DNA from 3 places in the Mesorhizobium sp. WSM4817 genome. Region 1 is predicted to be linked to each of the others. Evidence: predicted binding sites of a transcription regulator. Region 1 holds the regulator's gene; each other region holds the start of a gene.
What was found. The regulator LexA, encoded in region 1, represses DNA repair genes until DNA is damaged. The targets are predictions, from matches to a motif close to TGTTCNNNNTGTGTTCNG.

Region 2: the regulator LexA is predicted to act here: its motif matches at 4,036-4,053, upstream of AC0L2K_RS01225 (ImuA family protein).
Region 3: the regulator LexA is predicted to act here: its motif matches at 8,476-8,493, upstream of recA (recombinase RecA).

What each region holds. Positions count from the first base shown of each region.
Region 1 covers NZ_JBVVQQ010000016.1:151,670-162,062, forward strand. The annotation lists gene AC0L2K_RS21905 (SurA N-terminal domain-containing protein) at 1-1,723, shown strand, start outside; gene trpD (anthranilate phosphoribosyltransferase) at 1,720-2,730, shown strand; gene trpC (indole-3-glycerol phosphate synthase TrpC) at 2,735-3,586, shown strand; gene moaC (cyclic pyranopterin monophosphate synthase MoaC) at 3,653-4,150, shown strand; gene AC0L2K_RS21925 (molybdopterin molybdotransferase MoeA) at 4,150-5,355, shown strand; gene lexA (transcriptional repressor LexA) at 5,460-6,197, shown strand; gene AC0L2K_RS21935 (ComEC/Rec2 family competence protein) at 6,191-8,647, opposite strand; gene gltX (glutamate--tRNA ligase) at 8,749-10,173, shown strand; gene gltA (citrate synthase) at 10,354-10,393, shown strand, end outside.
Region 2 covers NZ_JBVVQQ010000001.1:244,099-254,491, reverse strand. The annotation lists gene AC0L2K_RS01235 (error-prone DNA polymerase) at 1-1,549, opposite strand, end outside; gene AC0L2K_RS01230 (DUF6504 family protein) at 1,546-3,015, opposite strand; gene AC0L2K_RS01225 (ImuA family protein) at 2,957-4,012, opposite strand; gene AC0L2K_RS01220 (metallopeptidase family protein) at 4,186-4,608, shown strand; gene AC0L2K_RS01215 (DUF1737 domain-containing protein) at 4,837-5,043, opposite strand; gene AC0L2K_RS01210 (HpcH/HpaI aldolase/citrate lyase family protein) at 5,070-5,948, opposite strand; gene AC0L2K_RS01205 (DUF4153 domain-containing protein) at 6,511-8,088, shown strand; gene AC0L2K_RS01200 (response regulator transcription factor) at 8,070-8,765, shown strand; gene AC0L2K_RS01195 (ATP-binding protein) at 8,825-10,321, shown strand; gene AC0L2K_RS01190 (NAD(P)/FAD-dependent oxidoreductase) at 10,388-10,393, shown strand, end outside.
Region 3 covers NZ_JBVVQQ010000014.1:24,666-35,058, forward strand. The annotation lists gene AC0L2K_RS19530 (cysteine desulfurase family protein) at 1-39, shown strand, start outside; gene sufB (Fe-S cluster assembly protein SufB) at 227-1,744, shown strand; gene sufC (Fe-S cluster assembly ATPase SufC) at 1,775-2,530, shown strand; gene sufD (Fe-S cluster assembly protein SufD) at 2,574-3,842, shown strand; gene AC0L2K_RS19550 (cysteine desulfurase) at 4,031-5,272, shown strand; gene AC0L2K_RS19555 (SUF system Fe-S cluster assembly protein) at 5,278-5,670, shown strand; gene sufA (Fe-S cluster assembly scaffold SufA) at 5,760-6,140, shown strand; gene AC0L2K_RS19565 (GFA family protein) at 6,336-6,833, opposite strand; gene AC0L2K_RS19570 (TfoX/Sxy family protein) at 6,924-7,247, shown strand; gene AC0L2K_RS19575 (carbohydrate kinase family protein) at 7,420-8,340, opposite strand; gene recA (recombinase RecA) at 8,617-9,714, shown strand; gene alaS (alanine--tRNA ligase) at 9,978-10,393, shown strand, end outside.

The sequences.
Region 1 (10,393 bases):
TCGGCTGGCCTATGACCGGCAGATCAGCGTGATGTCGCAGCAATTCGGCCAGCGCATCAGCCGCGAGCAGGCGACGGCGCTCGGCCTCGACAACCAGGTGCTGGCGCAACTCGTGTCGGGCGCGGTCCTCGATGAGCAGGCCCGCAAGCTCGGGCTTGGGCTGTCCAAGGACCGGCTGGCCCAACTCACGCATGAAGACCCGGCCTTCAAGGGTCCCGGCGGCAACTTCGACAGAAGGACTTTCGAATACATACTGCAACAGGTCGGCATGCGGCCGGAAGACTATCTCAGGAATCGCGCCCAGGTGGCTGTGCGCCAGCAGATCGTCGAGGCGGTTTCGGACGGCCTCAAGGCCCCGAATACGTTCTTGAAGGCGGTCGCGCTTTATCGTGGCGAAGACCGCACCATCGACTATTTGACCTTGCCGAAATCGCTGGTCGAGCCGATCGAAGCGCCATCCGACACTACGCTTTCGGCGTATTTCGAGGAAAACAAGAAGACCTATGCGGCGCCCGAATACCGCAAATTCTCCTATGTCAGGCTCGAGCCGGAAGACATCATGGATGTGAGTGCCGTGACCGACCAGCAGGTCAACGACGACTACAACAAGAACAAGGGGCGCTACACCACGGCGGAAACGCGCACCATCGAACAGCTCGTGTTCAAAACGCCCGATGCCGCGAAGGCCGCGCTCGATTCACTCAAGACCGGCGCGACATTCGACAAACTCGTCGCCGCCGAGGGCAAGACGCAGGCCGACACGCTGCTCGGCACGCTGTCCAAGGACAAGATCGCCGACAAGGCGGTGGCGGATGCGGCGTTTGCGCTCAACGTCAACGAAGTCAGCCCGGTCGTTCAGGGCGCCTTCGGTCCGGTGCTGCTGCGCGTCACCGAGATCAAGCCCGAAGTGGTGAAGCCGCTGGCCGAAGTGGCCGCCGACATCCGCAAGGACCTGGCGCTGGGCGAGGCAAGCCGCATTCTGCTCGACGTGCATGACAGTTACGAAGACAGCCGCGCTTCGGGCAGCACGCTCGAGCAAGCGGCCGAAAAACTGAAGCTGAAGGTCGTCACCGTCGACGCGATCGATCGCACCGGCCTGAGGCCGGACGGCGCCATCGTCAAGGATCTGCCGGAATCGCCGGAGCTGATCAAGGCGGTGTTCGATGCCGAACCCGGTACCGAGAATCCCGACCTCACCACTGCCAACAACGGCTTCGTGTTCTACGAGGTGGATTCGGTCACGCCGGCCCGCGACCGCACGCTGGATGAAGTCCGCCAGAAGGTGGTGGCCGACTGGACGGCGGCGGAAACGACCAAGCGGCTCACCGCAAAAGCGCAGGAGCTCGAAAAGCGTCTCGAGGCCGGCACTACGCTCGACGTGATCGCGAGCGAGCTCAAGCTTGAGAAGCAGACCAAGCGCGGCGTCAAGCGCGGGGCGGACGACGCCGATTTCGGCAAGGAAGGGGCGGCTGCTATGTTCGGCGAAGGCGAAGGCGGGACCGGATTGATCCCCTCGCCCACCGGCGACGGACAGATCCTGTTCAGGATTGCCGAAGTGTTCGAGCCTGCCGGAGCCGACGCCAGCTCGGTGCCGGACGACGAGCAGAAATCGTTCACCGCCGGCATGTCCGACGACCTTCTCGACCAGTTGGTGGCGCAGCTGCAGACGCAATATGACGTTCGCATCGACCAAACCGCCGTTGCCCAAGCCCTGACCAGATGAGCGCGCTCAAGACCCATATCGCCAAGGTCGCCGCTGGCAGCTCCCTTTCCTTCGAGGAAGCGCGCGATGCCTTCGACATCATCATGTCGGGCGACGCTACGCCCGGCCAGATCGGCGGCTTCCTGATGGCGCTGCGCGTGCGCGGCGAGACTGTGAGCGAGATTTCCGGCGCCGTCGCCACCATGCGCGCCAAGATGCTGCGCGTCGACGCGCCGGCTGGCGCCATCGACATCGTCGGCACCGGCGGCGACAATTCGCACAGCGTCAACATCTCGACCGCATCCGCGTTCGTCATCGCCGCCTGCGGCGTGCCGGTGGCCAAGCACGGCAATCGCGGACTGTCCTCGCAGACCGGCGCCGCCGACGTGCTGACCGCGCTTGGCGTCAAGCTCGACATCCCGCCGGAAACGATCGGCCGCTGCATCCACGACGCAGGCGTCGGCTTCATGTTCGCACCGGCGCATCATCCGGCGATGAAGCATGTCGGCCCGATCCGCGCCGAGCTCGGCACCCGCACAATCTTCAACCTGCTTGGCCCGCTCTCCAATCCGGCTGGTGTCGTCAGGCAGATGGTTGGCGTCTTCTTGCCGGAATGGATCATGCCGGTGGCCGAGACGTTGAAGGCACTGGGCGCCGACCACGCCTGGGTCGCCCATGGCGACGGCTATGACGAGATCACCACCACCGGCGAAACCCAAGTCGCCGAACTGGTCGGCGGCGAGATCCGCAGCTTTACGCTGACCCCGGAAGCGGTCGGGCTGAAGCGGCATACCAAGGACGAGTTGCGCGGCGGCGATGCCGCCTACAACGCCCAGGCGCTGCGCGACATGCTGGGCGGCGCTGCCGGCGCCTTTCGCGATACGGTGCTGATGAACGCCGGCGCCGGACTGGTGGTGGCGGGAAAGGCGACGACGCTTGCCGATGGCATGGCGACGGCGGCGCAAGCCATCGACAGCGGCCGGGCGCTAAAGGTGCTTGACCGGCTGGTCGAGATTTCAAACGGATAGCGCCGTGTCTGATATCCTGCGCAAGATCGAAGCCTACAAGCGCGACGAGATCGCGGCGGCGAAGGCACGGGTGCCGTTTGCCGAAATCAAGGCACGGGCGAGGGCTACCGATGCACCGCGCGGCTTTCTCTCGGCCCTTGAAGCCAAACGCAAATCCGGCAGTTTCGCGCTGATCGCCGAGATCAAGAAGGCGAGCCCGTCCAAGGGCCTGATCCGCGCCGATTTCGATCCGCCGGCGCTGGCCCAGGCCTATGCCAAAGGTGGGGCTGCCTGCCTGTCGGTGCTGACCGATGCGCCGTCTTTCCAAGGGGCGCCTGAATTCCTCACCGATGCGCGCAGCGCCGTGACATTGCCGGCTTTGCGCAAGGATTTTCTGTTCGAGCCCTATCAGGTGTTCGAGGCCCGTGCGTGGGGCGCGGACGCCATCCTGATCATCATGGCGAGCGTCGATGACGCCGTGGCCAGGGAACTCGAAACGACGGCTTTCGAGCTCGGCATGGACGCGCTGGTCGAGGTGCATGACGAGGCCGAGACGGAACGCGCGCTGAAACTGTCGTCGCGGCTGATCGGCATCAACAACCGCAATCTCCGGACATTCGAAACCAGCATCGAGACATCGGAGCGGCTCGCGGCGATGGTGCCGGCCGACCGGCTGCTGGTCAGCGAGAGCGGTATTTTCTCGCACCAGGACTGCCGCAGGCTGGAACGGAGCGACATTGGCACTTTCCTCGTCGGCGAGAGCCTGATGCGGCAACTGGACGTGGCCACTGCGACGCACCTGCTTTTGACGGGCAAGGCGCCCGCCAATGCATCTGCCCGAAAATCGGAATCGATGTTCGGAGAGCATGATGCATAGATACAAAGCGTCAGAGTGTAGTTTGTGCGTCCAAACGGACGCACGTCGCTCCAGGGTGACCTGACGATGTCGGCCGCCCTCACCCATCTTGGCGCAGAAGGCGAAGCCAATATGGTCGATGTCGGCGACAAGGCGGAGACGACCCGCACGGCAATCGCCGAAGGTCTTGTCTCGATGCGGCCCGAAACGCTGAAAATGATTCTCGACGGCGATGCCAGGAAGGGCGACGTGCTGGGTACGGCGCGCATCGCCGGCATCATGGCGGCCAAGAGGACGCATGAGCTGATCCCGCTCTGCCATCCGCTGCTGTTGACCAAGATATCGGTAGACATCGAACCTGACGCGAAGCTGCCCGGCCTGAAGGTCACGGCGCTGGCCCGCGTCACCGGCAAGACCGGCGTCGAGATGGAAGCGCTGACCGCCGTCTCGGTCGCCTGCCTGACCATCTATGATATGGCCAAGGCGGTCGATCGCGGCATGGCCATCTCCGGCATCAGGCTGGTGGAAAAGACCGGCGGCAAATCCGGCGACTACAAGGCGGATGCCCAGGGGGCAGGCCAATAATGGCGCTGCTTGCGGTCGCCGAGGCGCTCGAGCACCTGCTTGCGGATGCTGCGCCCTTGCAGGCTGAAAGCGTCGCCCTGATGGATGCCGCCGACCGCGTGCTGGCGGAGCCGCTCATCGCGCTCCGCACCCAGCCGCCATTCAACGCGTCGGCCATGGACGGCTATGCCGTGCGGGCCGACGATGTCGCCTCCGTGCCCGCGAGACTTTCGGTGATCGGCATGGCGCCGGCCGGACGCGGCTTTGCCGGGACAGTCGGCCCGGCGCAGGCCGTGCGCATCTTCACCGGCGCGCCGCTTCCCGGAGGCGCCGACACCATCGTCATCCAGGAGAATGTCCGCGACCTCGGCGGCGGCATGGTCGAAGTGACCGCGCCGACGGTTGAAGGCCGCAACATCCGCCGCCTCGGGCTCGATTTCTCGCAGGGCGACATGCTGCTGGAGAAAGGCCGCCTGTTTGATCCGGCGGCATTGTCGCTGGCGGCGTCGGCCAACCACCAGCAGGTCCGCGTGGTGAAACGGCCGCTGGTCGCCATCATCGCCACCGGCGACGAATTGCTGCCGCCGGGCAGCGACCTTGGCCCCGGCCAGATCATCTCCTCCAATGCCTATGGCGTCGCCGCCGCGGCCCGCTCGGTCGGCGCCAGCGCCCTCGATCTCGGCATCGCCGCCGACCGCAAGGACGCGATCGCCGCGCTGGTGACAAAAGCCGTCGCCGCAGGCGCGGACGTCATCGTCACGCTGGGCGGCGCCTCGGTCGGCGACCATGACCTCGTCCATGACGTGCTGACCGGCGAAGGCATGGCGCTCGATTTCTGGAAAATCGCCATGCGGCCCGGCAAGCCACTGATGTTCGGGCGGCTGGGCGCCATCCGCTGCATCGGCCTGCCTGGCAATCCGGTGGCCAGCCTGGTCTGCACGCAGCTCTTTCTGAAGCCGCTGCTGGCGCGGCTCGGCGGCCGCGCCTTCCGCCAGGACATGCGTCAGGCGCGGCTCGGCGCCGCCATGCCGGCTAACGATCTCAGGCAGGACTATGTACGCGCGGTGGTGAAGGAAGAAGCTGGCACGCTTGAGGCAACGCCGTTCAGTATCCAGGATTCCTCGATGCTCAGAATGCTGGCCGACGCCAACGGACTGGTCGTGCGCGAGCCATTCGCTCCCGCAGCCGCAGCGGGCGCCGCCTGCAGCGTGCTGATGCTACGCTGAACAAAACGTCAACACATTCATTAAACTTTAAATGGTTGCGGAACACAACTGGAACAGATAGTGTTTGTTCTGGGTTTGTTTTTCTGATTCTGTTGGGGGTCGCGATGCTGACACGCAAACAACATGAACTGCTGATGTTCATCCACGAACGGCTGAAGGAAAGCGGCATTCCGCCCTCGTTCGACGAGATGAAGGAAGCGCTCGACCTCGCCTCCAAATCGGGGATCCACCGGCTGATCACGGCGCTGGAGGAACGCGGTTTCATTCGCCGCCTGCCCAACCGCGCCCGCGCGCTGGAGGTGCTGCGCCTGCCCGATTCGATCGCGCCGGGCCTCAATGCGGCGCGCAAATTCTCGCCGAGCGTCATTCAAGGCTCCCTTGGCCAGGGCGGCCTCGGACGCCAGATCAAGCCAGCGCCTTCGCGCATGCGTGCTGCCGGCAATGACGACGACGTCGTTGCCACCGTCTCCATACCGGTGATGGGCCGCATCGCTGCCGGTGTGCCGATCGACGCCATCCAGCACCAGACGCATTCGATCTCGGTGCCACCGGACATGATCACCGGCGGCACGCACTACGCGCTGGAGGTCAAGGGTGATTCGATGATCGAGGCCGGCATCTTCGACGGCGACACGGTCATCATCCGCAACGCCGAAACCGCCCAGCCTGGCGAGATCATTGTCGCTCTGGTCGACGAGGAGGAGGCGACGCTGAAGCGATTCCGCCGCAAAGGTGCCTCGATCGCACTGGAAGCCGCCAATCCGGCCTACGAGACGCGCATCTTCGGGCCGGACCGGGTCAAGGTGCAGGGCAAGCTCGTCGGACTGATCCGGCGTTACTGAACGGCAGGCTTCTTGGGTTTCTCGGCCCTGCGGTATGGCGGCAGGCCCCTCGCCTCGCGCGAAAATCGCCGCTGCTCATGCCAAGGCCTGTATGGCTGTCTGACGGCAAAACGGATTTCTGCGCGCGTTGTCGCCGATAGCGGATCGAAGAAGACGGCGGCACTGCCCATGCGAGCGAGCTGCCGTTTGGTGACGACGAGAACCAGCGGGTTGCGGCAGGGTTTGTAATAGGCTGTGGCATCGTCGATGACGATCAAATCCGCAAAGGCACAGGCCGGCCGCGCGGTTTTGCGGTTGTCGGCGAGCGCGATGAGCGCGCCGGACGGATGCCGGGCCAGGCACAGGCCGGCAGTGCAGGTGAAAGGCGCTCCCGGCGGCAGGTCGGCCGGATCGGCGATGTCGAACCGCACATCTCCTTTTTCGAATGTCTCCGGCTCGACGATCGTTGTTGAAACCAGCGCATGTTTCCAGTTGTCGGTGGTGAATTCGTTCGAACGCATCCGGTTGACGGCAAGTTCGCCGCCGCCGATCGGCAGCGCCACCAGATGCGCATCCTCCGAGATCAGCACGTCGGGGGTGCGCGTCTCGGAAATCGTCAGCAGGCCGGCGAGCGCAAAGGGAAGTGCCGCAAGCCGCAGCCATGTCGTCGCCATCGTGGCGATGACTAAGGCGACCGTCACCAGCAGAACCGATTGCAACGAAATCAGGCCGACTGCATCGACGGGCGAACGCTCCGAGATCCATCCCGAAATTGCAATCATCGCCGTCAGGCCCTTGCCCATCATGTAGAGGAAAGGGCCGTCGAGGCCGAAAGGCATTGCCAAGGCGCTGAGGACCGCCAGGAACATGACGATCGTGACGATCGGCATGACGGCCAGGTTGGCGAACAGGCTGAGCGGCGAGACGCGCTGGAAGTGCCAGATGGCGAAGAGCGCGGTGGCGCTGCCGGCAATGATGGAGGTCATTGCGATGGTGCCTGCCCCGGCGACGAGCTTGCGCGTGACGAAAGCGACCGGTGACCGTCGCTGTCGCGGCGCCTTGGCCTTGTCGGCACGATAGTCGGACCAACCGGCATAGGCGCCCACGAGAGCCGCAGTCGCGGCGAACGACATCTGGAAGCTTGCGCCGACCACCTCGTGCGGCGACACGACGATAACGGCGATGGCCGAAATCGCCAGGTTGCGCATGGTGAGTGCCGCCCGGTCGAACAGCACGGCGACAAGCATTACTGCCAGCATGATGAAGCTGCGTTCAGCCGCGACCACGATACCGGAAAAGATCAGATAGGCAGCGATGGAGACGAGTGCGGCAGCAGCCGCATATTTTTTGACCGGCCGGCGCGACGAAAAGTCGGGAAACAGCGCAAAGGCGCCGCGCAGCAATCCCATGACGGTGCCGGCGACAAGCGCCATATGCAGGCCGGAAATGGAGATGATGTGGTAGATGCCGGTGCGCCGCATCGATTCGTTTATCTCTTCGGGGATGCCGGCACGCACGCCGACGATCAGCGCAGCGGCAATCTCCCCCTCGGCACCACCGATGCTGTCCCTGATATGGTCGGCGATGGATTCGCGCGCCTTCTCGATCGACGAAGAAAGGCGTGCGGTTAACGGTGCATCTTCGGAGACGACGATCTTTGGACTGCCGAGGAAAAAGCCACTGGCACCGATACCGGCGAAATAGCTGTCAAAGGAAAAGTCAAAGCTGTCCGGTCTGACCGGGCCAGTCGGAGGCAGAAGCCTCACATAGCCGGTTGCCACCGAGCCTGCGGTCATCTCAGCGGGAATCTTGCGTGCCGACACCCTGACACGTTCGGGTGCATAACGCAGTGTCGGCCGGGCGGTCGACATCACATCGATGGTCAGCCTGATCCGGCCGTTCGCCATCTGGTCGAGCCTGACGACACGGCCGGTCAGCCGGGTCTGGATTTCCGAACCGAGCATCTTCGTTCCGGCGCGCCAGGTTTCAACCTTGGCGGCGAGCACACCAAGCGCGCACAGCAACGCTGCCATGAAGCACAGGTGCGTTTTGCGGCGTGAGCGCGTGACGGCCGCACACAATGCCGTAAGGACCACGACGGCGATGGGCTGGGCAAAGTCCGGTTCGACGGCAAGCGAAAAATAGACGATCACCCCGCATGCTAGGAAAACCGGCACCAGCAGGAAGGCGACGCCCCGGTCGAGTTCCAGGCCGGCTGCCGCGGCCACGCTGTTGCGGACACCGGATGGTGAAAGATGGCTGAGCTGTCGGCGAAAACGAATGACAGGGCCGGGTGCTGAAGCCGGTATCGGCGCCGGGCGATCCGGCGAAAGAGGTTGGATGCTCAGCGGCGACGCAGGCAGCGAAACGGGTAGCGACTCAGTGCGAGGAACGTCGGCAAACAGCGATCGTTCGCTGACGCTTGCGGTCGCGCCCTCGCTCTCGTCCACGCCGCGGCCTGGTCCAGCCATAGGGTTCGCCCCTTGCGCCCTTGACCTCCTATGCTACATGAACGCGCGACGCGCGAAAGTCCGCGCACCACATCCGTTTTCTGCGCTTGCCCAGGAGTTCCATGTCCGACAAGGTCGTCACCCGTTTTGCCCCTTCGCCCACCGGATTCCTGCATATTGGCGGGGCGCGCACGGCGCTGTTCAATTGGCTGTATGCGAAACACACTGGCGGCAAGATGCTGCTGCGCATCGAGGACACCGATCGCGAGCGTTCGACCGATGCGGCAACCGCTGCCATCCTCGATGGGCTCTCCTGGCTCGGCCTCACCTGGGACGGCGAACCGGTATCCCAGTTCGAGCGCGCGCCGCGCCACCGCGCGGTTGCCGAGGAGCTGGTGCGCCTCGGCAAAGCCTATTACTGCTATGCGACGCCGGCCGAGCTGGAGGCGATGCGCGAGAGTGCGCGGGCCAAGGGCTTGCCTCCCCGCTATGACGGCCGCTGGCGCGACCGCGACCCGTCAGAGGCACCGGTTGGCGCCAGGGGCGCGATCCGCATCAAGGCGCCGGCCGAAGGCGAGACGGTGGTACATGACCGCGTGCAGGGCGGAGTCCGCTTCCCCAACAAGGACCTCGACGATTTCATCATCCTGCGCTCGGACGGCAACCCGACCTATATGCATGCCGTCGTCGTCGACGACCACGACATGGGCATCACCCACATCATCCGCGGCGACGACCATCTGACCAATGCCGCCCGCCAAATGGTGATCTATCGAGCCTTGGGCTGGGAGGTGCCGTCAATGGCGCATATCCCGCTGATCCATGGCGCCGACGGCGCCAAGCTGTCGAAGCGGCACGGCGCCCTCGGCGTTGAAGCCTATCGCGCCATGGGCTATCTGCCCGAGGCACTGCTCAACTACCTGGCGCGGCTCGGCTGGAGCCACGGCGACGACGAGGTCATATCGATCACCGACATGATTGCGTGGTTCGACATCGGCGATGTCAACAAGGGGGCCGCCCGCTTCGACTTCGCCAAGCTCGAGGCGCTGAACGGCGTGCATATGCGGCGCATGAACGAGCCCGAATTGCTCGATATCTTCATCAACACCTTGCCCTATCTCGAAGGCGGCCCGGCGATCGCAGCGCGCCTCGACGACACACGCAAGGCGCAGTTGCTGGCCGCCCTGCCCGGCTTGAAGGAGCGCGCCAAGACGCTGGTCGAGCTGGTCGACGGTGCCGCCTTCCTGTTTGCCGAGCGGCCGCTGCCGATCGACGAGAAGGCGGCGGCGCTGCTCGGCGGCGAGGCGCGCGAGATCCTGCGGGGCGCCCATGCGGCGCTGAAGGCGATTTCAGGGGATTGGACGGCCGCAGCGGCGGAAGCGGCGATCCGCGAATATGCGCTCGCCGGCGGCCATAAGCTTGGCGCAGTGGCCCAACCCTTGCGCGCCGCGCTAACCGGCAAAAGCACCTCGCCCGGCGTGTTCGACGTGCTTGCCGTGCTTGGCCGCGAGGAAAGCTTGGCGCGCGTCGCGGATCAAATCGATTAGCAAAACTGGCCCAAGAAGATTGGCATTGAAAGGTGGGTTTCGCAGTGCAACATTAGGTCTTGGCCCAATTTGGCACGCAATCCAATTGCGGGCGCAAACGCGCGAACTCCGATACTTTCGACGTTTTGCGTTGCAGAAATTTTGCCTTTGCCGACATGAGAAAACAAAAAGGAGTTTGCAATGTCCGAAGCTGCGACAAAAATGGAATTTGGCGGCAAAA
Region 2 (10,393 bases), on a different contig from region 1:
CCATCTTGCGCTCGTCCATCGCCGTCTTCATGATGGGCACGATCTCGTCGAGCCGATCCCTGGTGATGACGAAGCCGCCGACATGCTGCGACAGATGACGGGGAAAGCCCATGATCTCGTTGGCGCATTCGATCACCTGCCTTGTCGACGGATCGGTCTGATCGAGGCCGCCGGCCCTGGTCTCCTTTTCGCCGAGCTCCGAGGTCGACCAGCCCCAGATCGAGCTGGACAGCGCGCTCCTGACATCGTCCGACAGGCCCATCGCCTTGGCCACTTCGCGCATCGCCGACCGGCCCCGATAGCTGACGACGGCCGCGGCCAGCGCGGTGCGCTTGGCGCTGTATTTCGAGTAGATATACTGGATGACCTCCTCGCGCCTTTCATGCTCGAAGTCGACATCGATGTCGGGCGGCTCGTTTCTTTCCTCGGAAATGAAACGCTCGAAAAGCGAATCGATCCGCTCAGGCCCCACTTCGGTGATGCCGATGCAATAGCAGACCACCGAGTTGGCCGCGGAGCCACGTCCCTGGCAGAGTATGCCCTGGCTGCGGGCGAATTTGACGATGTCGTAGACAGTCAGGAAATAGCGCGCGTAATTCAGGCGCTCGATCAAAGCGAGTTCTTCGCGGATGCGCCTGGTCACATCGGCGGGAACGCCCGAGGGATAGCGTATCGCGGCTCCCTCCCGAGCCAGCCTTTCCAGCTCGGCCTGGGGCCCGAGGCCCGATTCCGTCGGTTCGTCGGGATAGTTATATTGGAGGTCACTGAGAGAGAAGCTCAATTCGCCGGCAAAGTGCTGCGTTTGCGCCAGTGCCTGCGGATGCCGCCGGAACAGCCGCGCCATCTCCATTGGCGGTTTCAAATGGCGCTCGGCATTGGCCGCCAGTTCCAGCCCGGCTTCGGCAACAGGCAGGTTGAGGCGGATCGCCGTCAGCACGTCCTGCAACCGGCGCCGTTCGGACGTATGGTAAAGAACGTCGTTGGTCGCCATCAGCCGAATGCCTGATGCCTCGGCCATGGCAGCCGCCTGCTCGATACGGTAGCGGTCGTTGCCGTGATAATCCGGCGAAACGGCAAGCCGCAGGGTCTTGCCGAAGCGATCTTTCAGGCGGCTGATCAGCCTGAGATCCTGCGCCGGCGCCGACAAATCCGGCAGGATCGCCAGCGACATGCGATCGCCCCATTCGAAAAGGTCGTCGCGATAGAGCAGCGGTGCGCCCTTTTCGCTGTCGTCGCGCATATTGGCCTGCGTCAGCATGCGGCACAGATGGCCCCAGCCCTTGCGGTCCTGCGGATAGGCGAGAACGTCGGGCGTGCCATCACAAAAAACCAGGCGGCAGCCGGGATGACAGGAAAGACCTTCCACCTTGGCCTGTTGCCAGGCGCGCACGACGCCAGCCACCGTGTTGCGGTCGGCAAGCCCGATCGACGAAAAGCCCAAAAACTTTGCCGCGACCACCAGCTCCTCCGGTTTCGAGGCGCCGCGCAGGAACGAGAAATTCGACTGGATGCCGAATTCGGCGTAGGGAACGACCGCCAGCGCATTCATGCGAAGACCCCGTGCATGAACCAGCGCGGCGCCGCCTGCGAGGCGCCGTAGAGACCCTGGCGATAAAGCCAGTAACGGCGGCCGTCGCTATCCTCGATGCGGAAATAATCCCGGGTCGCTTCCTGCCCCGCTGCCTCCCGCCACCATTCCGCGGCGATGCGTTCCGGCCCTTCGGCGCGCGCCACCCGGTAGAGCGCGCGCCGCCAGCGGAAGTTCATCGGCGGTCCTTCTGGCATTTCGGTGGCCGGCACCTCGATCGGCTCGGGCGAACGGAACAGCCGGATCGGCCGTTCCGGCCGCAAGACAGGCCTGGTGTCTTGTATCTTGTCCGGCTGCTTCGGCGCAGAGACCCTTTGCGGCGCCTCCGCATAGGGATGCGTGGCGACGGCGCGCTCGGGCAGATGACTCTCGACGGCAACCGGTTTCAAAACCGCGCTGTCACCGAGCCGGGCGCGGATGCGGTCGGCGAAAAGGGCGATGTCGGCGCCGTCATCGCGCGTCTCGCCGGTCAGATCCGCCTGCTGCATGTCGAAGGCCGCGGCCGACAGCACCGAGAGGCGCACGAGATCGAAGCCATAGCCGGCATCGATGTCCTGTTCGAGCGCGGCAAGCCTCTCGTGGAACAATTTCTGGATCAGCAACGGCTCGCGCAACGGCCGCGAGGTGCCGACGGCGATGCGGCTGACGGCGCCGTCGACGCGGAAAAGCAGCAGCGCCAGCCTTCTTGCGCCCTCGCCGCGGCGCTCGAGGTCCGCCTTCAATGTCGTCGCCAGCATTTTCACCAGCCGCTCTATTTCGTCGGTCAGCATGATCGGTTCGGCGAGATGGCGTTCGACCGAAAGCGGCGCCACCGGCAGGCGCGGCGACACCGCCTCGTCGAGGCGGCCGAGCGCCTGGTCGAGACGCAAAAGCAGCGATCTGCCGAAGCGGCGGGCGAGCGGCGCGCGCGGTGCTGCCATGACGGCGCCCGCCGTGCGCAGGCCGACGCTTTCCAGGCTGGCGCGGATGTCAGGCTCGATGCGCAGCGCCGTCAGCGGCAAGGGTGCGAGAAGCGCCTCCTCCTCGCCACCGGGGACGATGCGATCACCAGAAAACCGCGCTGCCGCCCAGGCTGCACCTGGTGTGGCGGCAAGGCCGGCGCGGACATCGAAACCCTGATGGAAAAAGCGCGACAGGATGTCGTCCAGCATCGCCCGTTCGCCGCCGAAAAGATGGGTGCAGCCGGTGACGTCGAGGAACAGGCCATCGGCTGCGTCGATCGCCACCAGCGGGGTGTAGCGGTCGCACCAGTCGGCGAGGCTTTCGAGCAGGCGGCGGTCGGCCTCGGGATCGGCTTCCACGACGTCGATCGACGGATGCATGGCGCGCGCGTCGGCTATGCCCATGCCGCGCTTCAGATGAAGCGCCTCAGCCCGCTCGTCGAGGGCGGCGATGCGCTGCGCGTTCGCCTGGCGATGGCTGATCACCAGCGGCAGGTGATCCGACGGCCGCGAACGCCAGGACCGCCCCAGACGCTGGCGCAGGATCCTTTCCGCGGCGAGATGCGGAAACCACAGGGACAGGATTCGCTGCCCGTTCTTGCCGTCTTTCCCCGGCCCTTCTTTCCTCGAAACTGCGTTCATCGGGGTTCCACTCCAGTGTGAATTGTCCTGGCAAGGCGGTGCGGCTCTTGCCGATGCTGACGGTGAAGGCGGAACGGCCGATCGAGCCGGCGAGCGGCCCGGCGATCGTCTGGCGTGGTGCCGACGGCGCCGCCGACAGGACGAGGCGGACGGGTGCCGCCGTCGGCTCGGGTTCGCCGGCCTGGCGCAGCAAAAACACCGGCCCGCCGGCGCTCTGTGCCCGGGCGTGCAGCCGCCGCGTCGCGGTGAGGTCCAGCCGCTGCGGACTGCCGCGGATTTCGAGGATGACGGCGGCGAGCGCCGTCATCCGGGCGGCCTCCTCGGCGGTCCACAGCGCATCGAGGAGCCTTGGCGCCTCGGAAAACAGCAATTGCTCCGGCTCGATGCCGAAAAGGCGATGAAGTCCTGTGGCATAGGGGAAGCCGGCCTCGCGGAAGATTTCCGCGGTGCCGATCCACAGGACCGGCAGTCGCGGCCCCTGTTTGAGGATCAGGCTGACGAGCGACAGGGCGAAGCCGGCGACGGCCCCGGCATCGCGGGTCGCGGCGCCATGGATCTCGCTCAGCGCCGCCTTCGGCAGGCCGCCGCCGAGCGCAGTATCGAGATCTTCGGCGCCGGTGCGCAGAAACGCATCGGGCGGCGCCACGGCGAGGCCGCGGCGGACGATTGTCAGATTTTTGGGCGCGATTTTTTTGGGCGTGACATCAGCTGTTGGATTCCGGGGCGCATCAACGGGGGCTGCGGCCGGCGCCTGCAGGCGCTCGGGCAGCGTTCCCTCGATCTTCGCGATCTGGCGGCGCAGGGCAAAAACAGTCTCCCGCGCCACGGCGCTTGTCGCCATGACGGTCAGCTTCCACTCACAATTGTTCCTGTTATGTTCTAATAGATTCCAGAGGGCGGCCGAAGAGTCAAGCGGAGTCATGGGGAATTTATTCCTGTCAGCGAAAGGCGGCAACCCGGCTAATTGCCGAGTCCGGCGCGAAAGCCTATATGCCGGGATCAGAAGGACAAAGCATGGCCCGCATCTACAAAACCCGTACCTGGCACGACGAGCTTTCGCCGTCGATGGAGGAAATGGAGTTCCTGGCGCTAGAAGCTTACGCCCATCTGCCGGAGGAGTTTCGCAAGCTGACCGGCGAGATCGTCATCCAGATCGCCGAATTCCCGACCGACGAAATCATGGACGACCTGTCGCTGGAAACGCCTTTCGACCTGCTCGGCCTGTTCGAGGGGCGCGGCATCGCCGAGCGCTGGAATCCGCAGACCGGCGAGGGGCCGAACCGCGTCACGCTCTACCGCCGCGCCATCCTCGACTACTGGGCCGAGAACGAGGAGACGCTGGGCGATATCGTCACCCATGTGCTGATCCACGAGATCGGCCACCATTTCGGCCTGTCGGACGATGATATGGAGCGGATCGAAGAGGCGGCCGAGTAAAGGGATCGACGTCTCATTCCTTCGCGGCCCCCCTCTGTCCTGCCGGACATCTCCCCCTCAAGGGGGGAGACTGGCAGCTTTGGCCCGCACCGCACACCCTGCAACTCTGAAGATTGGCGAAAGCCGATGCGACATCCGATCTCCCCCCTTGAGGGGGGAGATGTCCGGCAGGACAGAGGGGGGTGCTGGCCCGCCGACATCTGGAAGATGTTTATGCTCGATGCGATGTCACCAATCGCTGAGCTTGGTGCCAGGGCCGTATTCCTGGCCCTCGACATCCTTCACCACGGCCTGGCCGCAGCGCATGACCTTGGTCTGCTTGTCGTAGGAATAGGTTGGCGAGCCGAACAGGTGCCAGCCCTTGTTCAGCGCCGCCGTCACCTTGTGGCAGAAGCTGGAATCGTCCGGGCCGGACAGAAAGCGGTAGAGTTTCATTTTTCATTCCTGTGATAAGTTGCCAATCATGCCGCGCTGGCGGCCGCCTTCGCCAGCAGTTTCTCGGCCTGCGCCAGATGCAGCCGCTCGAGCATTTTTCCGTTCAGCGCAATGACTTGCCTGCCGGCATTTTCGGCAAGCGCGAAGGCCTCCTTGACCGCACGCGCCTCGGCCACGGCTTCGGCAGATGGTGCAAAGGCGCGGTTTGCGGCATCGATCTGGGCCGGGTGGATCAGCGATTTGCCGTCGAACCCCATGGCGGCTGCTTCCGTGCATTCGCGCGCAAAAGCGTCCAGATCACGAAAATCGTTGAAGACACCGTCGAGCAGGTCGAGGCCACCGGCGCGTGCTGCGAGCACCATCTGCATCAGCCATGGCGTGAGATAGCGCCGGTCGGGCGTAGCGAGAATGCCGGTGTCCTTGATCAGGTCGTTCGTTCCGGCAACGAAACAGACCAGCCGCGAGGCCGGATCGCGGCAAAGCTCGGCAATCGGGCCGATGTTGAGCAGCGCCTTGGGCGTCTCGATCATCGCCCACAGCTTCACCGCGTCGGGTGAAAAATTGTCGTCGAGGACGTCGCCGGCTTCCAGGACGTCGCGCGGCGTGTCGACCTTGGGCAGCAGGATGGCGTCGGGCTCGCAGCTTGCCGCCGCCAGCAAGTCCTTGGCGCCCCATTCGCTGGAGAGCGGGTTGATGCGCACGACCATTTCGCAGCGCAGGTTTGCGCGGTGAGCGAAAATATCAGCCAGTTTTTCGCGCGCAAAAACCTTATCGGCCGGGGCGACGGCATCTTCGAGATCGATGGTGACGGCATCGCAGGCCAGCGACGAGATCTTGGCCAGCGCCTTGTCATTCGAGGCCGGGACGTAAAGCACCGAGCGGCGCGGGCGGCAGGTTTCAGTCATGCCTGATCTATGCCGCCTGGAGGCGATCGAAGCAAGCACACAGGGCAATCGCTTCGGGCAGTCATAGCTTGCATTGGATGCAAGCCAATCATCGAAGTTGGCGCCGCCCCTCATCGCCCTGCCGGGCACTTCTCCCCGTATAGGGACGGGGAGAAGGGGCTGGCGCAGCCTCGACGCCATTCTTGCAACGCAGGTGATTGGCGAAACCGGCGATGAGAGCACCCCTCTCCCCGTCACTATACGGGGAGAGGATGCCGGCAGGCAGGTGAGGGCAGCGCAAGCGCCCGGAAAGGGGTGACGGGGCGGATTCAAAGCTGAAGTGATTCCTGACCCTGCACAAAAACTGCACAACATTGCGGAAAATCTCCTCGGACCCGCCTCGCTGCCTGCATTTCGGCCGGCGAAAAGGGCGCATGCAAGAGCGCGAAAAGCCCCGTTGGTCCCTGCCCCTCCGCGATGACGGTTGCTGGCTCATCGATCCGCCGCGTTCGGCGACTCTCTTTCCCTTCATCCGCAAATCTCCGCCCCCCGGCCGGATCAAAGCCGCTGAGAAAACCCGATCATGACATCGCTGCTTACCGCCGCGCCGGGCACTTGCGCGCGCTTCGGCGTTGCCGTCCTGCTTGCCGCGCTGGCCGATTTCTTCTTCTATGGACAGCCGGTCGGCATCACGCTCTTCCTGTTCGGCATGACGCTGGCCGCCGCGGCCGCGGCGCTCCAGCCGTCGATGCTCGGCGCCGGCCGGGCCTGGTTCAAACCCGTTGCCCTGCTTGTCGGGCTACTGCCGTTCCTTGAAAATGTCAGCGCGCTGTCCGTCGCGATCGGGCTTGCGGCGCTGGCCGTCTTTACGCTTTCGCTGGTCGGGCGGCTGCGGCGCGGATTTGCCCGCATTGCCGGCCAGGTCGCGCTGTTCCTGCTCGCAGCGCCGTTTCGGTTCGTCCACGATTTCGTCCGCTGGCGCAAGGCGGCGCGGCGGCTTGGCCGGCGGCGCATCGGCTTCGCGGCGATCGCCGTCTGGATCATGCCGCTGACCCTGGGCGCAGTGTTTCTGGCGCTGTTCGGCGCCGCCAATCCGGTTATCGAATACTGGCTGTCGCTGATCGATCTCCACGCACTGCTCGACCTCATCCAGCTGCCGCGGCTGGCCTTCTGGCTGGTCGTGCTTGCCGGCGTCTGGGCTTTTTTGCGCCCGCGCCGGCCGCGCTTCTTGCGCCGCATTGCGCGTCGGGTGACACCTGTCCCTGTCAGCGCGGTGACGACGACGACAAAACCCGCCAGGGCGATCGAGGACATCATCTTCGGCAAGGCCGCCATCCTTCGCGCGCTGGTCATCTTCAACATCCTGTTCGCGATGCAGACCGCGCTCGACGCCACCTATCTGTGGGGCGGCATCGCCCTGCCCGACGGGCTGACCTACGCCGCCTATGCGCACCGCGGCGCCTATCCGCTGATCGTCACGGCGCTGCTCGCCGCCGGTTTCGTGCTGGCGGCGCTCAGGCCGGGAAGTGCCACTTCCAGCGATCCGTTCATCCGCCGGCTGGTCTATGTCTGGGTGGCGCAGAACATCGTGCTGGTCATCTCGTCGATCCTGCGGCTTGAACTCTATGTCGGCATCTATGCGCTGACCTACTGGCGCGTCGCCGCCTTCGTCTGGATGGGGCTGGTGGCGGCGGGCCTTGCCCTGATCATCGCCCGCATCGCGCTCGGAAAATCCAATGAATGGCTGCTTTCCGCCAATCTTCTGACGCTATCGGCGACGCTTTATGCCTGCTCGTTAATCAATTTTGCCGCCCTGATCGCCAACTACAATGTCGAGCACTCATTCGAAATGACCGGCCACGGAACCGAGCTCGATTTCTGGTACCTGCGTTCGCTCGGTCCCAGCGCCCGGCCGGCACTCGATCGCTTCCTCGAGCAGCAGGCCAGGACGAAGGCGGCCAGCTTTTCCCCTACCGCGAACTCGCCCGTTTGCTGGGACAGGACGAGGCCCGCTACCGCGCGGCCCAGGAAAACTGGCGCGCCTGGAGCTTTCGCGACTGGCGGCTCCTTCGCACTCTCGACACGTCTATCCCGTTCGTGGTTCCTCAGGGCTCCGAACCCTTCGTGCCGGGCCGCTGATCGATGCCGCATCACATCCTGATCGCCGACGATGATCCGCACATCCGCGAGATCATCTGTTTCGCGCTTGAAAAGGCCGGCATGAAAACGGTTGCGGTAGCCGACGGCGCCGCCGCCTTGCAGGCGATCGAGCGCCGCGCGCCCGACCTTGTCGTGCTCGACATCGGCATGCCGGAGATGGACGGGCTGGAGGTCTGCCGGCGGCTGCGGCACACATCCGATGTGCCGGTGCTGTTCCTGTCCGCGCGTGATGAAGAAATCGATCGCATCCTGGGGCTCGAAATGGGTGGCGACGACTATGTCACCAAGCCGTTCAGCCCGCGCGAGCTGGTCGCCCGCGTCAACGTCATCCTGCGGCGCGCCCGCCCGGCAAAAGCCGAACAGGCCGACGACAGGCAATTCTCGCATGGCAGACTGGCTTTGCTGCCGGCCAGCCACGCCGCCAGCTTCGACGGCAGGCCGCTGGTGCTGACCTCGATCGAATTCGCCATCCTGAAGGGGTTTCTGGCGCGCCCGGCGCATGTGCTTGGGCGCGACATGGTGATGGCCAATGCCTATGCCGGCAACATCCATGTCGCCGACCGCACCGTCGACAGCCATATCCGCAACATCCGCGCCAAGCTGGCGGCGGCCGGCTGCACAGATGCGATCGAGACCGTGCATGGCGTCGGCTTCCGGCTCGGCCGGTGCGGCGCGTGACCGCGCATAAATGGCGGCCGCGCCTCGCCACCATCGTTGTCGCCATCCTGATCATGGTGATGGCGCTGCCGCTGGTCGGCCTGTTCTTCTTCAGGCTCTACGAGAACCAGCTGATCCGCCAGGCCGAGGCCGAGCTGATCGCGCAGGGCGCCGCCCTTGCCGCCATCCATGCGCAAGAGGTCCGCGACGCCGGCATCCCGGCTGAAAAGCTCGGCGCGGCCGTGCCTGCCGACAGCGACAATCCGGACTCTCCCTACCGGCCGATCGAGCCAAGCCTCGATCTTGCGTCCGACAGGGTTCTGGCGACACGGCCTGCGGCGACGGTCGCCACCGTCGATCCCGCCTTCACGGCGATCGGCGCGCGGCTGTCGGGTATTCTTGCCGAGACGCAGAAAACCACGCTTGCCGGCTTTCGGCTGCTCGACCCAAAAGGCGTCGTCATCGCCGGACGCGAGGAGATCGGCCTGTCGCTCGGCGCCGTCGGCGAGGTTCGCGCAGCACTTGCCGGCCGCTATGCCAGCGCGCTCCGGCAGAGGGTTCCGAACCAGCCTTCACCTTCGCTCTATTCGGTCAGCCGCGGCACGAGAGTCCGCGTCTTCGTCGCCATGCCGGTCGCCGTCGACGGCAAGGTCGCCGGCGTCGTCTATCTGTCGCGGACGCCGAACAACATCGTCAAGCATCTTTATGGCGAGCGCGGCAAGGTGGTGCTGGCGGCGATCGCCATCCTCGGCGGCACGCTGCTCATCGGCCTGATCTTCCTGCGCACCGTCAGCCGGCCGATCTACGCGCTGATGGAGCGGACAAAGCGGATCGCCGCCGGTGATCGAGCAGCGATCAGGCCGCTCGACCATCATGGCACGCGCGAGATGGCAGCGCTGTCCGACGCTTTCCTCGAGATGGCCGAAAAGCTGCATGCGCGCTCCGACAGCATCCAGACCTTCGCCACCCATGTCTCGCACGAGCTCAAATCGCCGCTGACGGCGATCCAGGGGGCGGCCGAACTGCTGCGCGATTCAGGTAGCGCAATGGACGAGGCCGAGCGGCGGCGGTTTTCAGACAATATCGTCACCGACGCCGGGCGGCTCAATCTGCTGGTGCGTCGTCTGCTCGACCTGGCGCGCGCCGAAAATCTTGCGCCCAGCGGCGAAAGCACGTCGCTCAGTGCGGCCCTGGCGCTGTTGCCGACCGGGGACAGGCTGGCGCTTCGTATTGAGGCGGGCGGCGAGACCGGCCTGCGCATCTCGGCCGAGAACGCTGCGATCGTGCTCGCCAATCTCATCGACAATTCGGCAAGGCATGGCGCGACGCTGGTTTCGATCACGGCGGCGAGCGCAGGCGGCAAGGCGACGATCCAGGTGAGCGACGACGGCGCCGGCATTTCGCCGAGCAACCGCGCGCGTATTTTCGAGCCATTCTTCACCACACGCCGCGATTGCGGCGGCACCGGCATGGGCCTCGGCATCGTTCTGGCCCTGCTGAAAGCGCATGATGGCACGATCCGCCTGGTTGACTCCGAGCGCGGCACGCGCTTCGAGATCATCTTGCCGGCTGTATGAATTGCAGCATGATCGTTTCAGAAAACCGGCTTCGGGATCATGCTTCAGAACTGGAGAAGCGAAAAAGTGCGC
Region 3 (10,393 bases), on a different contig from region 1:
ATTGCCTCACGCCGCGCAGGCAGGGAAGAAGCCGCCTGAGCGCGGCAAACAAACGCAGGCTTTTTGGCCTGGTAGAGCCGTGCGTTTCATGGTGGCCGGGTGAATTCCCGGCAGGGACGCACTATATGGAACTTACGCCGCCTCGGGTGCCTCGCGGGTACTCGTTTCGCGGTGCCATAGTTTGAAAACTGCCGGGCCTTGACCCCGGCGTGGATGGAGAACGCTGATGCCTGCTGTGCAGGACACGATCGATCGGGTCCGAAAGATCGACGTCGACCAATACAAATACGGATTCCAGACCGAAATCGCGATGGACAAGGCCCCAAAGGGCCTGAGTGAAGACATTATCCGCTTCATTTCGGCGAAGAAGGACGAGCCGTCCTGGATGCTGGAATGGCGCCTGGAAGCGTATCGGCGCTGGGTGACCCTGGACGAGCCTAAATGGGCGCGCGTCCATTATCCGAAGATCGATTTCCAGGACCTCTACTATTATGCGGCGCCCAAGAGCACGCCGGGACCGACATCGCTGAGCGACGTCGACCCCGAACTGTTGAGGGTCTATGAAAAGCTCGGCATCCCGCTGAGGGAACAGGAGATCCTCGCCGGTGTGCAGAAGACCGACGCGTCGGAACTCGAGGAAGCCAGCGACAATGTCTACAAGTCGGGCCGCGTCGCCGTCGACGCCGTGTTCGATTCGGTTTCCGTCGTCACCACCTTCAAGAAGGAGCTGGCGCAGGCCGGCGTCATCTTCTGCTCGATCTCGGAAGCCATCCGCGAGCACCCGGATCTGGTGAAGAAGTATCTCGGCTCGGTCGTGCCGACCTCGGACAATTTCTACGCCACGCTGAATTCGGCGGTGTTCACCGACGGTTCTTTCGTCTTCGTGCCCAAGGGCGTGCGCTGCCCGATGGAACTGTCGACCTATTTCCGCATGAACGAGAAGAACACCGGCCAGTTCGAGCGCACGCTGATCATCGCCGAGGAAGGGGCCTACGTCTCCTATCTCGAAGGCTGCACGGCGCCGCAGCGCGACGAGAACCAGCTTCACGCTGCGGTTGTCGAACTGATCGCGCTCGACGATGCCGAGATCAAATACTCGACGGTGCAGAACTGGTACCCCGGCGACGCCGAAGGCAAGGGCGGCATCTACAATTTCGTCACCAAGCGCGGCGACTGCCGCGGCCACCGTTCGAAGATTTCATGGACGCAGGTCGAGACCGGCTCGGCGATCACCTGGAAATATCCGAGCTGCATCCTGCGCGGTGACGATTCCAGCGGCGAGTTCTATTCGATCGCCGTGTCGAACGGCTACCAGCAGGTCGACAGCGGCACCAAGATGATCCATCTCGGCAAGAACACGTCGAGCCGCATCATCTCCAAGGGCATCGCCGCCGGCTTCTCGCAGAACACCTATCGCGGCCAAGTCTCGGCGCACCGCAAGGCGACCAACGCCCGCAACTTCACCAACTGCGACTCGCTGCTGATCGGCGACCAGTGCGGCGCGCACACCGTGCCCTACATGGAAGCCAAGAACGCAACTGCGCAGTTCGAGCATGAGGCGACGACGTCGAAGATTTCCGAGGACCAGAAGTTCTACGTCATGCAGCGCGGCATTCCCGAAGAAGAGGCGATCGCGCTGATCGTCAACGGCTTCGTCAAGGACGTCATCCAGCAACTGCCGATGGAATTCGCGGTCGAGGCGCAGAAGCTGATTGGGATCAGCCTCGAGGGCTCGGTCGGCTGACCGGACCGAAAATTTTCAGGAAAAGAAAAAATGCTTGAAATCAGAAATTTGCATGCTCGCATCGTCGATGACGGCACCGAGATCATCCGCGGCCTGAACCTGACGGTGAAAGCCGGCGAGGTCGCCGCCATCATGGGGCCGAACGGCTCGGGAAAATCGACGCTGTCCTACATCCTCGCCGGGCGCGAGGATTATGAGGTGACCGAAGGCGACATTCTCTATAACGGCCAGTCGATCCTCGAAATGGACCCGGCCGAGCGCGCCACATCAGGCATTTTTCTCGCCTTCCAGTATCCGATGGAGATACCCGGTGTGGCGACGATGGAATTCCTGAAAGTGGCGATGAACGAGCAGCGCAAGGCCCGCGGCGAGGAGCCGCTGAAGATCCCGGAATTCCTGAAGCGCCTGAAGGATGCCGCCGCCTTGCTCGACATGGACATGGCGATGCTGAAGCGGCCGCTCAATGTCGGCTTTTCCGGCGGCGAGAAGAAGCGCGCCGAGATCCTGCAGATGAAGCTTCTGGAGCCAAAGCTGTGCGTGCTCGACGAGACAGACTCAGGTCTCGACATCGATGCGCTGAAGATCGTTTCGGAAGGCGTCAACGCGTTGCGCGCGCCGGACCGCGCCATCGTCATCATCACCCACTACCAGCGCCTGCTTCAGTACATCGTGCCGGATAGCGTGCACGTGCTGTACAGAGGCCAGGTGGTCAAGTCGGGCGACAAGTCGCTGGCGCTCGACCTCGAGGCCAATGGCTATGCCGGCGTGATCGGCCAAGCTGCGTGAGATGCCAGAAGGCCAAGAAGGCAAGCCAAACAAGGCGAGACCGATGAATATACATACGACACCCCAGCGAACGCCGGCCGAAACGGCGCTGATCGACGCCTTCAGCGACCGGCTGTCGTTGCTGCCCGGCGACGGCACGGTGATGCTGAAGCGCGACGACGCCATCGAGGCGATTAAGAGCGGCCTGCCGACGCGGCGCATCGAATCCTGGCACTACACCGACCTGCGCCGCCTATTGACTTCGGTTCCGGATTTCGATCCCGCAGCCGCCCCAAAAGCCATTGCGCCTGTCGTCGAAGGATCCGCTGTCCTGCCGGTGCTCAACGGCGTGTCGAGTGCGAAAATGCCTGAAATTGAGGGCATCGCCGTGCAGCGCCTGTCGGAGAAGCTGACCGACGGCAGCATCGCACCGGGCCTCGACCTCTATGACGCCGACGATGCCATCGGCGCGCTGAACACCGCTTTCGTTGCCGACGGCTATTTTGTCGACATTGCCGACGGCACCGAGTTGGACAAGCCGATCGAACTGCAGAACCTGCAGGCCGGCGGCCAGACGCATGTCCGCCTCAGCGTCCGCGTCGGCGCCGGCGCCAAGGCCGTGATCGTCGAGCGCCAGGCGGGCGAGGGCGCCGCACTCGTCAGTTCGGTCAGCCAGCTTCTGCTTGACGAGGGCGCCGAGGTGACCTGGCTGATCGTGCAGGAGCAGCCGGATACAGCGACGCATCTTGCCCAGTTCAAGGCGCATCTTGGCAAAAATGCGAAGCTGACGCTGTTCGTGATGAATGCCGGCGGCAAGCTGGTGCGCCAGGAGATCGTGGTCAGAACGACAGGCGAAGGCGCCGATTTCACGCTGCGCGGCATCAACCTGCTTGCTGGTGAAACCCATACCGACGTGACCATGGTGCTCGACCATGCGGTGCCGCACACGGCTTCGACGGAAGTGATCCGCAACGTGGTGACGGGAAGAGCGCGCGGCGTCTTCCAGGGGCGCATCAACGTCCACCAATACGCGCAGAAGACCAACGCCAAGATGGCCTGCAACACGCTGCTTCTGTCGGATGACGGCGAGTTCTCGACCAAGCCTGAGCTCGAAATCTTCGCCGACGACGTCGTTTGCGGCCACGGCGCCACCGTCACCGAGATCGATCATAGCCACTTGTTCTACCTGATGGCGCGCGGCATCGACGAGAAGGCCGCTCGTGGCCTGCTGGTCAAGGCGTTCGTCGCCGAGGTGATCGAGGAACTTGACGACGAAGCGATCGTCGAGGCGCTGGAAACGAGGCTCGACGGCTGGTTCGCGGCGCACGGGTGACAGTGGGTGAGGGTTTGGCGCTTCGGCCAACACCCCTCATCCGACCGAGCTCCGCTCGGCCACCTTCTCCCACAAGGGAGAAGGAAGAGCGCCTCTCCTTCTCCCCTTGTGGGAGAAGGTGGATTGGCGCGTAGCGCCAAGACGGATGAGGGGTGCTGGAAGGAACGCGGCGTAGCAAGGACTTCGAGATGGACCAGAAAGTCGAAAACATCCCCTACGACGTCGAGGCGATCCGCCGCGACTTTCCGATCCTGTCGCGGGAAGTCTACGGCAAACCGCTGATCTATCTCGACAACGGCGCCTCGGCGCAGAAGCCGCAGGCCGTGCTCGACGCCATCCAGCACGCCTACGCCCAGGAATATGCCAACGTCCATCGCGGACTGCATTTCCTGTCGAATGCCGCGACCGACGCCTTTGAGAACGCGCGCAAGATTGTGCAAAGATTTCTGAACGCGCCTGATACCGACAACATCGTCTTCACCTCGAACACGACCGCGGCGATCAACACCGTTGCTTATGGTTATGGCATGCCCAATATCGGCGAGGGCGATGAAATAGTCCTGTCGATCATGGAACACCATTCCAACATCGTGCCGTGGCATTTCATCCGCGAGCGGCAGGGCGCGAAGCTGGTCTGGGTGCCGGTCGACGATCTCGGCATCTTCCACATCGAGGAGTTCGAGAAACGGCTGACCGACCGCACAAAACTGGTCGCCATCACGCACATGTCGAATGCGCTGGGCACCGTGACGCCGATCAAGGAGATCGTCCGCATCGCGCATGCGCGCGGCATTCCGGTGCTGGTCGACGGCAGCCAGAGCGCCGTGCACATGCCGATCGACGTGCAGGACCTCGACTGCGATTTCTTCGTCTTCACCGGCCACAAGGTTTATGGGCCCTCGGGCATCGGCGTGCTCTATGGCAAGAAGGACATGCTGGAGCGCATGCGCCCGTTCATGGGCGGCGGCGAGATGATTGAGGAGGTGACGCAAGACATCGTCACCTACAACGATCCGCCGCACCGTTTCGAGGCAGGCACGCCGCCGATCGTCCAGGCGATCGGGCTGGGTGCGGCGCTCGAATATATGGAAAAGATCGGCCGCGAGCGCATCGCCGCCCACGAGGCCGATCTCAGGGATTATGCCCATCAGCGGCTGCGCGCCATCAATTCGCTGCGCATCTTCGGCGATGCGCCTGACAAGGGCGCCATCATCTCCTTCGAGCTGCAAGGCATTCATGCCCACGACGTGTCGATGGTGATCGACAGGCAAGGCGTCGCCGTCCGTGCCGGCACCCATTGCGCCCAGCCGCTGTTGAAACGTTTTGGCGTAACCTCCACATGCAGGGCATCGTTCGGCATGTATAACACCAGAGCCGAAGTCGACGCTTTGGCCGATGCGCTCGAAAAAGCGCGAAAGTTCTTCGGATGACGATCATGGATGATGCAGGCCACACCGCTGAGACCACGTCGGAAACGGCAGCCAATGAGGTGGTTTCCGCCTCGGCCATTCCCGCCGACGAACTGGCACGGCTGACCGACGACATCGTTTCGGCGCTGAAGACGGTCTACGACCCGGAAATCCCGGCCGACATCTATGAGCTCGGCCTGATCTACAAGATCGATATCGAGGACGACCGCTCGGTCAAGATCGACATGACCCTGACCGCGCCGGGCTGCCCGGTGGCCGGCGAAATGCCGGGCTGGGTGGAAAATGCCGTCGGCGCCGTCGAAGGCGTTTCCGGCGTCGAGGTCAACATGACCTTCGATCCGCCCTGGTCGCCCGACCGCATGTCGGAAGAGGCGCAGGTCGCGGTGGGCTGGTATTGAGGCGCACTTGCGCCAGGCAGAAAACTTCACCATTTTAGGTGAAGACTCATTCCGCAGGCCTTGAACCTGCGCGAACGCGGAGAAAAAGAATGGGACGCTTCGCCGTCATCACGATGACCGAAAGGGCTGCCGATCGGGTTCGCGAGATCGTCGCGACCCGTGAGAATGCGCATGGCATTCGCCTTGGCATCAAGAAGGGCGGCTGCGCCGGCATGGAATATACGGTCGATCTGGTGACCGAGCCCAACACCAGGGACGATCATATCGAGCGCGACGGCGCCCATGTCTATGTCGCGCCTGAGGCAGCGCTTTTCCTGTTCGGCACCGAGATGGATTTCGAGCAGACGACGCTGCGCACCGGCTTCACCTTCCGCAACCCGAACCAGAGCTCGGCCTGCGGCTGCGGCGAATCGGTGGAGCTCAAGCCGGCCGATCTGAAGGCCCTGGCCGAGGCGCGCGCATCGGCCTGATTTCCCTTCTCCCTGTTGTCCCCCTCATCCGGCCCTTCGGGCCACCTTCTCCCCGCTGGGGAGAAGAGGCTTGCATCAACGCTGGCGACCTCCTCTCCCCTCGGGGAGAGGTCGGATTGCCCCGAATTGCCCTTCGCAATTCGGTTGGCAATCCGGGTGAGGGGGCTTAGCCTATGTAAACGGGGCGAAGAAATGCTAATCCACCCACATTCCCGTTCGTTTGTGCCAGTCTGCGATCGATTCCTCGGGATAGACGTCGAAGACCTTGTCGTCCTTGCCGATTTCGGGCTCGACCCAGTTCGCCTTGTATTTCAGCATGAGGTGCACCTTTTCAGGCGGTTTCGGCAGGTCTGTGTCGATCGCCGAGGCGAAGGGGTGGACCAGCTCCGGCCAAGTCCGGTCATAGAGCCACAGTGCCGAACCACATTTTTTGCAGAAATTCCGCTCGCCTGACGAGATCTCGCATTGCGGATGCTCGTCGTCCTCGATCTCGGCCTGGTAGACGCCAAGATGGCGTTTGCCCTTGATTTTCAGCGTCTCGAAATCGGCACCGAGATTGATGGCAAAGCCACCGCCGCCCTGCTGCTTGCGGCAGATCGAGCAGTAGCACAGCATGAACGGCACCGGCGTGTGGCTTTCCACCTCGAAGCGGACGGCATTGCACCGGCAGGACCCTTTGAGCAGAAGCGGCATGAAAAACTCCGACGAAATTGGCTTTCAACTTGTCAGGATGGTGCCGGCTGCGGCGATGACAAGGGGAAATCCGGGTGACATGATCGCGGCATGGACAATGAACGCATTGCCGAACTTTTCGAAGGCCTCGGACCGGTCAGCATTCGCAAGATGTTCGGCGGCAAGGGCATCTATTTCGACGGCGTGATCGTCGCCATCGTCATTCGTGACGAATTGATGCTGAAAGCCGATGCGGAAAGCGCGCCCGAATTCGAGGCGGCCGGCTGCCGGCAATGGACCTATACGGGGTCGCGGCACGGCAAGCTGGTGTCGATGCCGTATTGGAGCGTTCCCGACAGCGCCTTCGACGATCCGGATGAGATGGCGGTCTGGGCACGCCTGGCCTATGAGGCGGGGCTGCGTGCCGGCAAATAGGTGCGTCCGCTAGCCACTCAGCTAAAGACAATCGCTCCAGGTTGGCGCCGCCCCTCTCCCCGTGAAGGACGGGGAGAGGGTCGCCGGCGTCGCGGCCAAGCCCCTTCTCCCCGTCCTTCACGGGGAGAAGGTCCCGGCAGGGGGTTCAGGGGCGGCGCCAACATCCAGGGTTTCAAGCCAGGTCGCGCGCCTCGGGCACGAATGCCAGCGCCTCGGCAAAGATAGCGCTCGTGAAGGTGGCGCTCTCGACGGCGAGCATTGCTGCGGCAACGCCTTCGCGCAGCGCTGCGCCCAGCGTCAGGCCGCGCAGCAGGGCGGCCATCGTCGCGCCCGCCAGCGCATCGGCGGCGCCGACCGTGACTTTTTTCGGCGGCAGGATCGAGAAGGCGCCGACCGCGTCGAAACCCAGCACCGGACCGTCGCCAGCGGTGACCACGCCGCTTTTCAGGCCGGCGCGTCTTAGGCCGTCGACAATGCCACGCTCGTCGGCATCGACGTCGGCGCCGGTAAGCGCGCCGGCCTCGTGCCGGTTCATGAAGGCCATCGCCAGAAACTCAAGCACCAGCGTCAGCCGCGCCGCCTTGCTGGGCGAAACGGCAAGTGCAAACACGGGCTTGTCGGCTGCAAGCGCTACCAGCCGCTCGAGCGCCGCCGACGGCAGGTTTGCGTCGCAAAGGACTGCATCAGCGGTGCTGATTGCCTCGCGCACCTTGGCACGGCGGATCTGCTTGGCAAGTGCCAGGTCGTAGAGCGCCATGTCGGCGAGGCCGGCGATCAGCGCGCCGTCGCCGTCGATCAGCACTGTGTTGCTCGGCGTCGTGCGATCGAGGAACACCACGGACAGATCGGCAATGCCGGCTGCAGCAATGGCGCGTGAAAGCGTATCGGCCAGAACATCGCCGCCCCGTACCGAAAGCAGCGAGCCGGAGACGCCGCGGCGCACGGCGCAGCGCAGCGCATTGAAGACGGCGCCGCCGACTTCCTCGCGCATCGTGCCGGGGTTCGACGCCGCCGGCACGAAGGCGCCCGAAACCTGGCCGCGCCGCTCGATATAGGCGCCGCCTACTGCCAGGATCGTCGGCGACTTCATCATGCCCAGTGAGATGACCTTTGCTGCTGCCGGGTGGAGACTAGGTTGTCCGGCGGAACCCGGCAACCGGAGGCGCGATTCGGAAGATGCCTAGCAGAATCCTGCGGGTGATGCCGGGATGCATCCTGGGTGAAAACACGAAACAAAAAAAGAACAAATCCGGATATTGTTGCTTTTTCAATCGGTTGTATCCCCTTGCCAATCGAGAACAAAAAAGGTACAAATTGATAGGGATTACGGATTGTCCGGCCTTCATTGACGACCAAGGGGTGATGTATCATGGCTCAGAATTCTTTGCGGCTTGTAGAGGACAAAACGGTGGACAAATCAAAGGCTCTGGATGCGGCGCTGTCGCAAATCGAGCGTGCCTTCGGCAAGGGCTCGATCATGCGGCTCGGCGCAAACGAGCAGGTCGTCGAGATCGAAACGGTGCCGACCGGTTCGCTTGGCCTCGACATCGCGCTCGGCGTCGGCGGCCTGCCGCGCGGCCGCATCATCGAGATCTACGGGCCGGAAAGCTCGGGCAAGACGACGCTGGCGCTGCACACTGTGGCGGAGGCCCAGAAGAAGGGCGGCATCTGCGCCTTCGTCGATGCCGAGCACGCGCTCGACCCGGTCTATGCCCGCAAGCTCGGCGTCGACCTCGAAAACCTCTTGATCTCGCAGCCCGATACCGGCGAGCAGGCGCTGGAGATCTGCGACACGCTGGTGCGTTCCGGCGCCATCGACGTGCTGGTGGTCGATTCGGTCGCGGCGCTGACGCCGCGCGCCGAAATCGAAGGCGAGATGGGCGATTCGCTGCCCGGCCTGCAGGCCCGCCTGATGAGCCAGGCGCTGCGCAAGCTGACCGCCTCGATCTCGCGCTCCAACACCATGGTCATCTTCATCAACCAGATCCGCATGAAGATCGGCGTCATGTTCGGTTCGCCCGAGACCACGACCGGCGGCAACGCGCTGAAATTCTACGCTTCGGTGCGCCTCGACATTCGCCGCATCGGCTCGGTCAAGGACCGCGACGAGGTCGTCGGCAACCAGACCCGCGTCAAGGTGGTCAAGAACAAGCTGGCGCCGCCCTTCAAGGTGGTCGAGTTCGATATCATGTATGGCGAGGGCGTGTCCAAGACCGGCGAGCTGGTTGACCTCGGCGTCAAGGCTGGCGTGGTCGAAAAGTCGGGCGCCTGGTTCTCCTACAATTCGCAGCGTCTCGGCCAGGGCCGCGAGAATGCAAAACTGTTCCTGCGCGACAATCCCGATACGGCGCGCGAAATCGAATTGGCACTACGGCAGAATGCCGGGCTGATTGCGGAAAAGTTCCTCGAGAATGGTGGTTCCGAAGGCGGAGACGATGGTTTCGAGGACGAAGCCGGCGCCATGTAGGCTTCGGCAGTGGCCGGAGTTTGGCCATGATTCCCGCGCATCAGCTCCAGCCTGTGTAATCGAGTCCTGTATTGTTGCGTTCGAACCGCCGGCCTAGCGCCGGCGGTTTGCGTTTCAGCGGTGGCGCCGAGATGACCGGCAAGCCCCGCAAATTGGCCCAATTCCGTGTTTCTGGACAGGGTGCAACGCGGCGGCTAAAAGGCCATGTCCATTTGCCGTCGGCCGCGCCGGCGGCTCTCTCTAAAAGCTAAAAGGCAGTATTCATGAGTGGCGTGAACGAGATCCGGTCGACATTCCTCGACTATTTCCGCAAGGAGGGTCACGAGGTCGTCGCGTCGAGCCCGCTGGTGCCGCGCAACGACCCGACACTGATGTTCACCAATGCCGGCATGGTGCAGTTCAAGAACGTTTTCACCGGCCTGGAAAAGCGACCCTACTCGCGTGCCACGACGGCTCAGAAGAGTGTTCGCGCCGGCGGCAAGCACAACGACCTCGACAATGTCGGCTACACCGCGCGCCACCTGACCTTCTTCGAGATGCTCGGTAATTTCTCGTTCGGCGACTATTTCAAGGAGCGCGCCATCGAGCTTGCCTGGAACCTGATCACCAGGGAGTTCGGGCTGAAGAAGGACAAGCTGCTGGTCACGGTCTATCACACCGACGACGAGGCTGCCGGCTA